Regions from separate parts of the uncultured Rummeliibacillus sp. genome, predicted to be linked through region 1. Evidence: riboswitches for the same ligand, from Rfam matches in the RefSeq annotation. Region 1 holds a riboswitch; the other holds the start of a gene.

Region 1 (6,594 bases):
ATCAGATGGATTATCATTTTTATTATCTAAATATTCGCCAACGTTCTGCAATCTTTGTTTCAAAAGAAACGCACTGTTTGTTAGAATTGCTGTGGGAATGGCAAAATGGCGACTTAGATACAGATATTGCACTTGTAATCAGCAACCACGAAACAGCAAGACCAATGGTTGAAGCATTGGGTATTCCATTCTTCTATATACCTGCTAATAAGGATATTCGTAAACAAGTAGAAGAAGAGCAAATTCGTTTAATGGAAAAATATAAAGTGGATGTTCTAATTTTAGCTCGATATATGCAAATTTTAACACCTGATTTTGTTAATCATTTTAAAAATAGAATCATTAATATTCATCATTCGTTTTTACCTGCATTTATAGGGGCTGGTCCTTATGAACGCGCATTTGCAAGAGGAGTGAAATTGATTGGTGCAACTTCTCATTATGTCACAAATGATTTAGACGAAGGACCAATAATTGAGCAAGACGTTGAACGTGTAGATCACAGAGATAATGCAGCACAGTTGAAAAAAATCGGAGCCAAAATTGAACGCCGCGTCTTAGTAAAAGCGGTGAAATGGCATTTGGAAAATCGAATTATTGTAGAAGGAAATAAAACAATTGTGTTTCACTAGACATTAGGGGCTACCTAAATATAAGGTAAGCTCCTAATTTATTTGCAAATATATAAATTCTAAGCAAAGGTTTGTGAAATAAAGTGAAATTTTTAGCGATAGTTTTAATTATAATTTTATTAACGCTTGGATTAGAAGTAGTTTTTAATAAATTATTAGGTGTAGAAAAAACGAAAATTGCAGATACCCCTGGGAGAGAAGTTGATAGAAGGGGAAGAAAAATTATTCTTGTAAGTATTATATTTTTACTAATTTTAAGTAATGTATTCAATTTTAGTTTTCTGGATACCAAGTGGTGGTGGCTAGGATATTTCATCATTTTGGCTGGTTTCCAAATATTTATGGAATGGAAATATATTAAGAATTCAAAACAATATCTAACATCTATCATTCTTTCTATCATATGTCTTGTAATGTTAATATTAGCAATTAGATATATTTGAGACTAGATAAAGTAAAAAAGCTGTCCATCGTAGGTTTAAACCTTTCAGGACAGCATTGTTCTATTATTTCATTTTTAAATATTGATCATAACCTTTCAAACGTAAATGGCAAGCTGGACATGTTCCGCAGCCATCACCTTTAATGCCATTATAGCAAGTTAACGTTTTCGTCCGAACATATTCCAATTTCCCCATATCATCTGCCATTTTCCATGTCTCTGCCTTATCTAACCACATCAAAGGCGTATGAATAACAAGCTGTTCATCCATTGCAAGGTTTAAAGTTACGTTTAATGATTTCACAAAATCATCCCGGCAATCTGGATAACCGCTAAAATCTGTTTCACATACCCCTGTAATAATATGTTTTGCTCCAACTTGGTTCGCCAAAACCCCTGCAAATGATAAAAATAATAAGTTGCGTCCAGGCACAAAAGTTGAAGGTAATGCACCGTCTTCCCCAGCTTTAACCTCTATATCATCTCGAGTAAGTGCATTTGGTGCTAACTGATTTAGTAAAGACATATCTAAAATATGATGTTTTACACCAAGTTCTTCTGCTATTTCTTTTGCACAGTCAATTTCTGCTACATGGCGTTGGTTGTAATTAAATGTAACAGCCTCAACTTCTTTAAACGTTTGTAATGCCCAAAACAAGCAAGTAGTACTGTCTTGACCACCACTAAAAACGACAATTGCTTTTTCATCTTTTAACATTGATTTCACCCTCCAATTTAACTAGCAAATTCTGTTTTAGTAAAACGAGTAAAATGTAAAGCCATTACGCCAATAATTTGCATGCTAATTTTAATAATTACTTGACCTAAAATAGCCATCCAAACCGCATTCCAAGGCACCATTCCAGCACCAAGAGGGGATAAACCAATAATGACGAATATGGAAGAATCTAAAATACCCCCGAAAATGCCACTATACATAATTCTCATACTAATTGAAGCTTTTAATCTTGAATAGATTTCAGTATCCGTTGTTTCAGAAACAGCAAAGCTTACCGCACTTGCAAATACAATCCAAAGTGTATCCCCTAGAAGATAGCTAGATATTGCTGAAAGTATTAATGCTAAGCCGATAAAAAGGTAGGTCTTTTTCTTACCATATTTGTTTTGAACAAGATCACGCAGTATAAACGTAGCTCCTATTAGAAAGGATCCATAAGGTATGATGAACACGCCAAGTTGCAAAGGCGTAAAATTTGCAGTTATCACATTTGCTAACACAATTGCACAAAGATATAAAAATATTCTCATTGAAAAGTCTCCTCTGAAATTATGAATTTAAACCATCGATGAAATTACACACATTATGTAATGAACTTTTCAAAATAAAATAAACCCATATCTCACAACACCTCCCTGAATGCTAAAAATAAGGAGGATGCTAGCAAAATAAAAAACTATATCCTAAAGATATAGTTTATCCCTAGTTTTTTATAGAGGGTTGTTCTAGTACCTCTCCTACATTTAGTAAGTTTTTTTATTCAATTCAAATGTAATTTTATCATAAAATCTCATAATATTGTCTCAGTATATTGGATTTTTTTAAATTTGATTGAATAAATCTTTATAAAATGAGAAGCAAAGCAGCCTAAAATCTCCAAGAAGGTACGAGTTGATAAAGGAGACCTGAGTTGTGATAAAGGAGACCCGAGTTGTGATAAAGAGAGCCTGAGTTGTGATAAGGAGACCCGAGTTGTGATAAAGAGAGCCTGAGTTGTGATAAAGGAGACCCGAGTTGTGATAAAGGAGACCCGAGTTGTGATAAAGAGAGCCTGAGTTGTGATAAAGGAACTGAGTTGTGATAAAGAGAGCCTGAGTTGTGATAAAGGAGACCTGAGTTGTGATAAAAGAGACCTGAGTTGTGATAAACAAAGCCCCGGTTGTGATAAAAAGATCACAGTAGTCATAAACAAACTTAATTATAAAAAATCCCACCACTTTCATTCAATTTAAACCATCGTTAAATTCCTTAATAGGACATACGGTAACAAAATAATTACTACCAATTTAAAATACATCACCATAAATTACTAGAAATCATGCATATCCTTCAAAAATAAAAATATCCTAGTTTTATAAAGCTCATTAATAATGGACAAGTAAAAAATACAAAACGAAGTCAACTAAATGGTAGTTTATAAAACTAAAGTTATCGGAGGGTTCCAGATGTCAAAAGTTTTAAATTATATTAATGGTGAGTGGTTGGAAGGTTCGACAGGAAAGTTTGTACCAGTTATGAATCCTGCAAACGGAAAAGTTTTAGCGGAAGTAACACAATCTACTGATGAAGATGTCCAACTAGCGGTACAAGCTGCAAAAGAAGCACAAAAGTTATGGAGATTAGTTCCTGCTCCTGAACGAGCAGATATTTTATATAAAGTGGCTTATCTATTAAAAGAAAGAAAAGAAGAGATTGCACAAGTTTTAACGAGTGAAATGGGAAAAGTGATTGATGAAGGAAGAGGAGAAGTACAAGAAGCGATTGATATGGCTTATTACATGGCCGGAGAAGGGCGCCGACTCTTTGGTGATACAATCCCATCAGAACTTCGCAACAAATTTGCGATGAGTGTAAGAGTACCTGTAGGCGTTGTTGGCATTATAACACCGTGGAATTTCCCAATCGCGATTGCTTCTTGGAAATCGCTACCTGCGCTAGTAGCTGGCAATGCAGTGGTTTGGAAACCAGCGACAGAAACGCCGATGACAGCGCAAGAGTTTGTGAAGATCTATGAAGAAGCCGGTTTACCAAAAGGCCTTATCAATTTAGTAAATGGTTCAGGAAGCAAAGTCGGCAATGCACTGGTTGAGCATCCAGATATCGATATTATCTCGTTTACCGGTTCAAACGAAGTAGGAAAAGCAATCAATGGCCGTGCTGGGGAATTGTTAAAGAGGACATCACTTGAAATGGGTGGAAAAAATGCCATTACCGTTTTAGAAGATGCTGATTTAGACCTTGCTGTAGAAGGTATTCTTTGGGGTGCATTTGGTACAGCAGGCCAAAGATGTACAGCAACAAGCCGTGTAATTGTACATCAAGATGTAAAGAAAGCATTAGAAGAAAAGCTAATAAGCCGTATTCATGAATTAAAGATGGGCGATGGACTTGATGAAACAGTTAAAGTTGGACCTGTTATCAATAGAGAAGCTTTAGAAAGAATCGATGAATATGTCAAGATTGGCCAAGAAGAAGGGGCAATCCTATTAGCAGGCGGTAAGATCGTCACTGAAAATGGTTTAGATAGCGGCAATTACTATGCACCAACGATTTTCACAAATGTAACACCAGATATGCGTATAGCAAAAGAAGAAATCTTTGGACCAGTAGTGTCAATCATTTCTGTAGAAAATTTAGATGAAGCTGTGAAAGTGAATAACAGTGTAGAATTCGGTCTTTCAAGTGCAATTTATACAGCAGATGTCAATAAAGCCTTTAAAGCTATGCGTGATTTAGATACAGGTATCGTATATATTAACGCAGGAACAACTGGAGCAGAAATTCACTTACCATTTGGCGGTACAAAAGGTACAGGAAATGGTCATAGGGATTCAGGTGTAGCTGCATTAGATGTCTATACAGAATGGAAATCGATTTATGTTGACTACAGTGGAAAATTACAAAGAGCTCAAATAGATAACAATTAATTCAAAAAATAACCTGCAATTTCTACTTTGGGAATGCAGGTTTCTACGTTATACAAGGGGTGACTAAAGTGGAGAAATTAACCGTTGTCGGTTCAGGTATCATGGGAAGAGGAATCGCATATACAGCAGCAATTAGTGGTTTCAATGTTGTTTTAAATGATGTCAATGAAGAAAATTTAAAGAAAGCACAATTATATATAGAAAAAGAATTGCTAAAAAGTGCAGAAAGAGGCTACTTAACAAGCAAGCAAGTTGAAATAGCTATGACAAATTTAAACTATACTACAGATTTACAAACAGCTGCTCATGATGCAGACATTGTGATTGAAGCTGTTTTTGAATTAATTGACATTAAGATTGATGTATTTAAAAAACTAGATGTAATCTGTCCAGAACATACAATTTTAGCAACGAATACATCTACGATGAGCCCTACAGAAATTGCAGCTCAAACGTCAAGGCCTGATAAAGTTGTGGCCATGCACTTTTTTAATCCAGTTCATAAGATGAAACTTATCGAAATTATACGAGGGCTGGATACGTCAGATGAAACGGTAGCAAAAGTGAAAGAAATCGGAGCGAAATTAGGAAAAGAAACAGTGGAAGTAAACGAGTTTCCTGGATTCGTCACTAGTCGTATGAATTGTCTTATTGGTAACGAAGCGATGAACATGTTGATGGAAGGTATTGCTTCAGCAGAGGATATTGATAAAGCGATGAAACTAGGATTAAATCACCCAATGGGACCACTAGAACTAGCTGATTTAGTCGGATTAGACTCACGCTTGCGAAATATGGAATATCTATACAAAACATTAGGTGAAAAATATAGGCCAAGTCCCCTGCTTATTAAATATGTCAAGGCAGGTCGCTTAGGGCGTAAATCAGGAACAGGTTTTTACAATTACGAAAGTTAGTAATTGGAGGCGGAAATCGTGACAATCGGAGAATGCAAGAAGCGAATATCAGCTAAAGATGCAGTAAAGATGATTCAAAAAGGAGATAGTCTATTAGTTGGTGGATTTGGCATTTGCGGTACGCCCTTTACTTTAATCGATACGATCACTGAATCCAATCACGCCAGAGAACTAACTATTATTAGTAATAATTTAGGAGAAGCCGGGAAAGGGTTAGGAAAATTATTAATCTCAAAACATATAAAAAAAGCGATTGGTTCCTATTTCACCACCAATCGAGATGCTGTTAAAGCTTGGAACAATGGAGAACTGGAAATAGAGCTTATTCCACAAGGATCACTTGCTGAAGCAATTCGTGCAGGGGGAGCAGGGATTGCTGGGTTCTATACTAAAACAGGTGTTGGTACAGAAATTGCAAAAGGTAAAGAAGAAAGAGATTTTGAAGGTGAAACGTATATATTCGTAAGGGGAATACGAGCAAGACTGGCGCTTATTAAAGCTGATAAGGCTGATACAATGGGAAACTTAGTTTACGCGAGAACTGCTCGTAATTTCAATCCGATGATGGCCACTGCAGCTGACATTGTCATAGCAGAAGTAGATGAAATCGTAGAAGCCGGTACATTAGATCCTGAACAAATCATCACACCTCACAATTATGTAGACTATGTGGTTCTTAATGATCGATATGAAAAAATTGGTGGTGAGTATGTTGAGCGAACAAAGTAATTCAAAAGATGCTCGGATTAGAATTGCTAAAAGAATTGTAAAAGAACTCCATGCAGGTTCGGTTGTCAATCTCGGTGTCGGTATTCCATCTTTAATCCAAAATTATTTGAAACCTGATAGTCATGTTTACCTTCAATCTGAAAATGGTCTTTTAGGAATGGGACCAACACCCCCAAAAGACGAGATCGATATGAACCTCATTAGTGCT
Region 2 (6,594 bases), on a different contig from region 1:
TTGCTTTAGTGTGTAGGAGGCCTGTAATTGAACCGGCAACAAAGCCAGCTAATGTTGCACATAATGTGGAAATAATCGGATTGTATCCTAGTGTAATCATTGTTGCTGCGGTTGCGGCACCTGTTACAAAACTGCCGTCTACTGTTAAATCAGGAAAATCTAACACTCGGAATGTTAGATACACTCCGAGTGCCATAATAGCGTAGATGATCCCTTGCTCCACTGAGCCAAAAATTGCTGTAAACACATGAATCATCTCCAATCTATTTAACTACTTCTGCTTTCCATTCTTCTTTAATGTCTACGCCAATTTTATCTGCTGTTGTTTTGTTAATTTCCAACTTTAAGTTTGCAGGGTATTCTACAGGAATATCTGCTGGCTTTTTACCATCCTTTAGAATTTCTACAGCTTTTTGTCCAGCTTCATAACCAATATCATAATAACTGAAACCGTATGCTCCAAGACCACCGCGTGCTACTGAATCTAATTCCCCTACCATGACAGGAATTTTCTTGTCATTTGCTACATCTAATACAGATTCAAGAGCTGATACTACTGTGTTATCAGTAATAATGTAAATTGCATCAACTTTACTAACTAGTGATTCTGTCGCTTGTTTTACCTCCGCTGATGTAGATGCAGATGCTTCTACTATTGTAATTCCAGCATTTTTTGCTTCCTTTTTCACTCTATCAACTTGTACTCGTGAATTTTGTTCACCAGAGTTAAATACCATTCCTACTTTTTTAGCCCCTAATTGTTCGGATAAGAACTTCACAGTATCTGGAATTGCTTCAGGATGTGTATCTACCGTTCCTGTTACGTTACCACCTGGTTTTTCCATTGATTTAACTAATTCTGCCCCTACTGCATCTGTTACTGATGTGAACACAATTGGGATATCAGATGTTGCTGCTGCTACAGCTTGAGCACTTGGTGTTGAATTTGCAAAGATCAAATCCGCTCCGCTGCCTACTAAATTATTAGCTGCTGTTGTATTAACACTTTGATCGCCTTGCGCAATTTCTGTTTGATACTCAACTTTTAAACCAGCATCTTTTAGTGCTGCTTTAAATCCTTTTGTAGCTTCGTTTAATGATGGATGCTCCACTATTTGTGTTATACCAACTTTATATGTTTTGCTATCTGCCCCTGCTTTTGAATCTTCTTTGTTAGATGATGAATCATTTTTGCTACCACATGCTGCTAAGGCTAAAACGACTATAGCTGTTATTAAAAGTAATACATACTTTTTTGTTTTCTTCATATAGCAATCCCCCTATTTTTCTTCTATATAATAAAGAATTATTGTAATATTACAGAATGCTCTTACAATAGTCAATAATATTTAGAATATTTGAAAACTTTAAGACGCTAAACTTTAGCGCTTCAACCCGTTGAATCATTGGCGTATAAGGAGTTCCAGAGTCCTCCTTTAATTTGTGTCTAATTTGTGAATTTTTTAATGTACTCAATAGCCTATTTAATCACTCTTTTAATTAATGAAAGTTTGACATTCTATTTTCATAGATTTAGAATTGATTTTTGGTTGATTAAAAGTAACGTGGTTCGAGACCATCCCACGTAAAAAAACTAGGGGGAACTTAATAATGAAGACAAAATCTTTAGCAGTTAGCGCAATTATTGCCGCTCTTTACGTTGCGGTTTCAATGCTTATTGCGCCCTTTGGCTTTACAAATGTACAATTTCGCATATCAGAAATGTTCAATCATCTTGTTGTTTTCAACAAAAAATATATGATTGGCATTGTACTTGGTGTAGTTGTCACTAATCTTTTCTCACCACTTGGAACGTATGATTTAGTATTTGGTGTAGGACAATCGATTCTAGCACTTAGCATTACTATTTTTTCGGCTCGCTTTATCAAAGGCCAACTATCTCGCATGATTTTCAATACAATTGTGTTCACGATTACAATGTTCATCATTGCAATTGAGTTGAATCTTGCGTTAAATCTACCATTCCTATTTACATGGTTGACAGTAGCTGTTGGTGAATTTGTTGTAATGGCTGTCGGAATTCCCGTTATATCAGCACTTAATAAGCGCATTCACTTTGGTCGATTAATAGATTAGTATTTTATAAAAAAGAGCAATTTCCTGTCAGGTTGACATAGGAAATTGCTCTTTTGTAATTTTATAATTTTAGACTTTTTAAATCTTCTCGAAGTTTTGCTTTTAGGAATTTCCCAACAGATGTCTTAGGGATTTCCTTTAAGAAAACTACATGATCTGGTACCCACCATTTTGCAAATTGTCCTTCTAAATAGGTAAGTAATTGTTCTTTTGTCGTTGTTCTTCCTTCTTTTAGAACGATACATGCTAACGGCCTTTCTTGCCATTTTTCATCTGGTATCGCAATAACGGCTGCTTCAAACACATCTTCATGTGTCATTAAAGCGTTTTCAAGATCTACCGAGGAAATCCATTCTCCCCCACTCTTAATCAGATCTTTTACACGATCAGTTATTTTAATATAACCTTCAGGTGTCATGACTGCGATGTCTCCTGTATATAACCAACCGTCTTTAAATGCTTCTGCTGTTCTTTCGTCACGATAGTATTCGTCGGCAATCCATGGTCCCCTGATTGTTAACTCACCCATCGTCTTTCCGTCCCAAGGCACTTCACCAGTCTCATTTACAACACGAGTTTCGATCAAAGATACTGTTAAACCTTGTGTTGCACGAATGTCTAATTTTTCTTCTTTTGACCATTGCTCCATTTCAGTAGTATAGGTAGATAAACTAACTATCGGTGAAGTTTCTGTCATACCATAGCCTACGATAAATGGTACGTTATACTTTTCTTCAAAGGCTTTGATCAAACCTTTCGGTGAAGCTGATCCACCACTTATAATGGTACGTAAAGAAGAAATATCTCTAGGATTCCCTTCTAATTCTTTTAAAACCCCTAGCCAAATTGTTGGTACGCCGGCTGTTAATGTCACTTTTTCTTGTTCTATCAAATCTAATAATAATGCTGGCGTGAACATTGGGCCTGGTAATACTTGAGTTGTTCCAAAATTAACTGCAGCAAAAGGCATTCCCCATGCATTTACATGGAACATTGGAACAACTGGCATAGCCACATCACTTTCGCGAATCCCAAGTGAATCTGCTAAACCAAGTGCTATACTGTGAAGTACTAAACTACGATGCGTATAAACAACGCCCTTAGGAAATCCTGTAGTTGCACTTGTATAGCACATCCCAGCTGGCATATTTTCATCTAAGTCCTCTGGGAATTCGTAATCCTCTCCCGCATCGGCTAGTAATTGTTCGTATGAATGAACATTCTCTAGCGTTGTTTCAGGTAGTTCTAATCCATCTTGCATGACGACAATATGTTTTACTGACTTTAACATTGGAATTGCCTTTTCTACCAATGGAAATAGATCCCCATCAATTAATAGAATCTCATCTTCTGCATGATTGATAATATAAATAATATGTTCTGGTGAGAGACGGATATTAATCATGTGAAGAACTGCTCCTGCACAAGGAACCGCAAAATATGCTTCTAAATGTCGATGATGATTCCATGCAAAAGAACCAACCTTTGTGCCCCTCTTCATGCCTAATTTGGTTAAAGCTTTTGCTAACTTTCTAGTACGTTGTCCAAACTCCTTGTAAGTTATACGATGAATCGTATTTTCTGCCGTTCTTGAAATAATGAGTTTCTTTGGAAAATAACGCTCTGCCCTCTTTACGAAATCTGTTAATACTAACGGTGCTTGCATCATGTTAAATCATCTCCTTTGTAAAAATACTTTTAAAAACACATCAAGTAAGTTTTCACATAATGTAGATATTTTCCATCCATATTATGCATTTATCTATATGAGACCCAATTCCATTAGTAAACTTTATTTAAAAAGTTTAAAAATAATGAAATCAATTCAATCTAGTTAATACTATGATTTCTTAAGAGAATTATGTGTGAATATATGGTAGTAGATTAAAATATTTTATACCGATGTACGCTGAAAATATGAAAACAACGTGTATTCTTGTCACTTTTGGGAATAACTTAAGGAGAATTCAAATAGGAGGAGAAGCTTATGATTCATAATTTTTCTGTAGAAAATGTAGTTCAAGCAAAAAGTCAGATTGAGAAGTTGGAATCACAAGGTCTTAAACGTGATAGTATTTATGTTTTTGCCCACTACGATGAACGTGAAGAAGATATTACTAATGCTTTCAAAACTGCTGAAGTAGGGATGAAGGACCAAGGCTTTTTTAATACGATGAAAAATATTATCGTTTCTCGTGGAAACGAACTTCGCAACCAAATGGAAGCTATAGGGTTAAGCAAAGAAGAAGCAGCTGTTGCAGAAAAAGAGTTAGATCAAGGTAAACTTATTATTATCGCTAAAGGATTGCAATAATTTTTAGTTAGGTGTTGTTGTTTCCATTTTAATGAGGTTTATTTCTTTTTTAGAGTGTTTTATTTCTTTTTGGTACTCCTTTATTTCATAAAAAAGAGAATCCCAATTCATCCAGAATGGGATTCTCTTTTTGTTCAAAATTATGCTGAATGGCTAATTTTTTTTTCTAATTTTTTTAGCATATCTATTGTCATTGCATCTAAATCATATTTTGCGTTAAATCCCCATTCCTCTTTTGCGGCACTTGCATCAAGAGAATCTGGCCAGCTATCTGCAATCGCTTGACGAACGGGATCTACGTCATAATCCATTTTGAATTTAGGCATTTGTTTGCGAATAGAAGCAGCTATTTGTTCAGGTTCAAAACTCATAGCTGTTAAGTTAAAGGCATTTCTGTGTATTAACTTATCTGGGTTTGCTTCCATCAAGTCAACAATTGCTTGTAAGGCATCTGGCATATACATCATATCCATGTAAGTATCTTTTGCGATATAAGACGTATATTTTCCTTCTTGTACAGCTTTGTAGTAAATATCAACAGCATAATCTGTTGTACCACCACCAGGAGGCGTAACATTTGAGATTAAACCTGGGAAACGGACACCGCGTGTATCTAATCCAAAACGAGTATGATAGTAGTCACATAAAAGCTCACCAGCCACTTTGTTAACACCATACATGGTTGTTGGACGTTGCAAAGTATCTTGAGGCGTATTATGTTTTGGTGTTGAAGGTCCAAATGCACCGATAGAACTTGGTGTGAAGAATTGTAAACCTAATTCACGAGAAACTTCTAATGCATTAACAAGGCCACCCATATTTAAATTCCAAGCGAATAGTGGTTTTTCTTCTGCAGTTGCAGATAATAACGCCGCCATATGCATCATTGTATCGGCACCAAATGCTTTTGCTATATCGTGCATACGTGTAGCATCCATGACATCAAGAACCTCAAACGGTCCTGCTTGTGTAGATACTTTTCTTATATCTGTCGCCAACACATTATCCTTACCATATTCATCGCGTAATTTCGCCACTAACTCAGATCCAATTTGTCCACATGCACCAGTAATCATAATTTTTTTCATTGTTACTCCTCCTTCTGTCAACTACATATGTATTTTTGGAGTGTACATATTTTCTAAAAATACAACTGTATTTTTAGAGTGTACATTAATAACGCTTTTATTTAACGTTATTACTATATTTTTCGTTAAAAATATTATATATTGTATTCTTTAAAAACACAATAGTTGTTTCTCTTAAAAGAACACATATACAAAAAGACTTTTTCGAATATTTTAATTATAATAAATGAAAAGGAGTGAAGCTCATGCAATTATGGAAATTGACACTGATTTATTTATTTGCAATTATCGCTTGTACTTTTTTGCTATTAATGGATATATCTAAATGGCTAATTTTCATTTTACTTTTTCTTTATGTTTTTTCATCTACCATGTATCCTCACTTCAACGCATTATTATGGACAAACAATCTAAAAAAAGTGGAACATTTTCTTGAATCAAATAAGCATCGCTCTCTCTATGCATACCCGTATGCAATCGCACATCAGACTGTCGCCGAACAAAAAGCCGCTCTACAAAAAATAATCACCTCCTATAAGCAACCGTACGTCAAGCATAACTACGCTTCTATACTTGCAATGCTAGAAAAGGATTATCATCGTGCCTTATCTGAAGCAAAGCAAATTACAAGAGAACCATTCCAAAGCTATATGATTGCCCACAGTGAAGTATTTTTAGGAAACTATGAACAAGCTAAAGCTTTAATACCCAAATTCACAGAAAAGTGGATGTCGCCTTCCATTGAAAGTTTAATCTCTTTTAAACAACAAGATAGGAAAAATTTTAAGTATCATTCAACAAAAGCTATTAAACAAGCTAGAGGTATTCAAAAGTATTTGCTCGTTTATAGCTTTCAAGAAATGGAAGGGAAAATGAAAAGCTGATTGGCTGCTTTTCTATAAAAGAATGTTGAATAGCCCATATAAAAAGGAAAATTGCGCCAGGCAATTTCCCTTTTTGTTTATATCGAACATATGCGATTAGGACTGATTCTATTTATTTTTCATCCAATCAGGTTTACCAAATCCTTTGAATTGTGAATCGATTACTTTTTCAAATTCATCAGATTCAACAACTTCTTTAAGATCTTTTGCA

The links. Region 1 has a riboswitch for preQ1 ahead of Q0977_RS12475 (VUT family protein). Riboswitches for the same ligand answer to the same signal wherever they lie in the genome.
Region 2: another riboswitch for preQ1. It lies ahead of Q0977_RS05875 (QueT transporter family protein); the one in region 1 lies ahead of Q0977_RS12475 (VUT family protein).

What each region holds. Positions count from the first base shown of each region.
Region 1 is NZ_CAKQBI010000020.1:1,535-8,128, reverse strand. It holds gene purU (formyltetrahydrofolate deformylase) at 1-632, shown strand, start outside; gene Q0977_RS12485 (DUF4181 domain-containing protein) at 716-1,075, shown strand; gene queC (7-cyano-7-deazaguanine synthase QueC) at 1,139-1,792, opposite strand; gene Q0977_RS12475 (VUT family protein) at 1,810-2,343, opposite strand; PreQ1 riboswitch class I at 2,510-2,554, opposite strand; gene Q0977_RS12470 (aldehyde dehydrogenase family protein) at 3,259-4,740, shown strand; gene Q0977_RS12465 (3-hydroxyacyl-CoA dehydrogenase) at 4,809-5,657, shown strand; gene Q0977_RS12460 (CoA transferase subunit A) at 5,682-6,386, shown strand; gene Q0977_RS12455 (3-oxoacid CoA-transferase subunit B) at 6,370-6,594, shown strand, end outside.
Region 2 is NZ_CAKQBI010000006.1:101,128-107,721, reverse strand. It holds gene Q0977_RS05885 (ABC transporter permease) at 1-247, opposite strand, end outside; gene Q0977_RS05880 (ABC transporter substrate-binding protein) at 264-1,268, opposite strand; PreQ1 riboswitch class I at 1,560-1,604, shown strand; gene Q0977_RS05875 (QueT transporter family protein) at 1,612-2,097, shown strand; gene Q0977_RS05870 (long-chain fatty acid--CoA ligase) at 2,159-3,766, opposite strand; gene Q0977_RS05865 (general stress protein) at 4,085-4,411, shown strand; gene Q0977_RS05860 (L-threonine 3-dehydrogenase) at 4,552-5,499, opposite strand; gene Q0977_RS05855 (hypothetical protein) at 5,745-6,383, shown strand; gene Q0977_RS05850 (MetQ/NlpA family ABC transporter substrate-binding protein) at 6,492-6,594, opposite strand, start outside.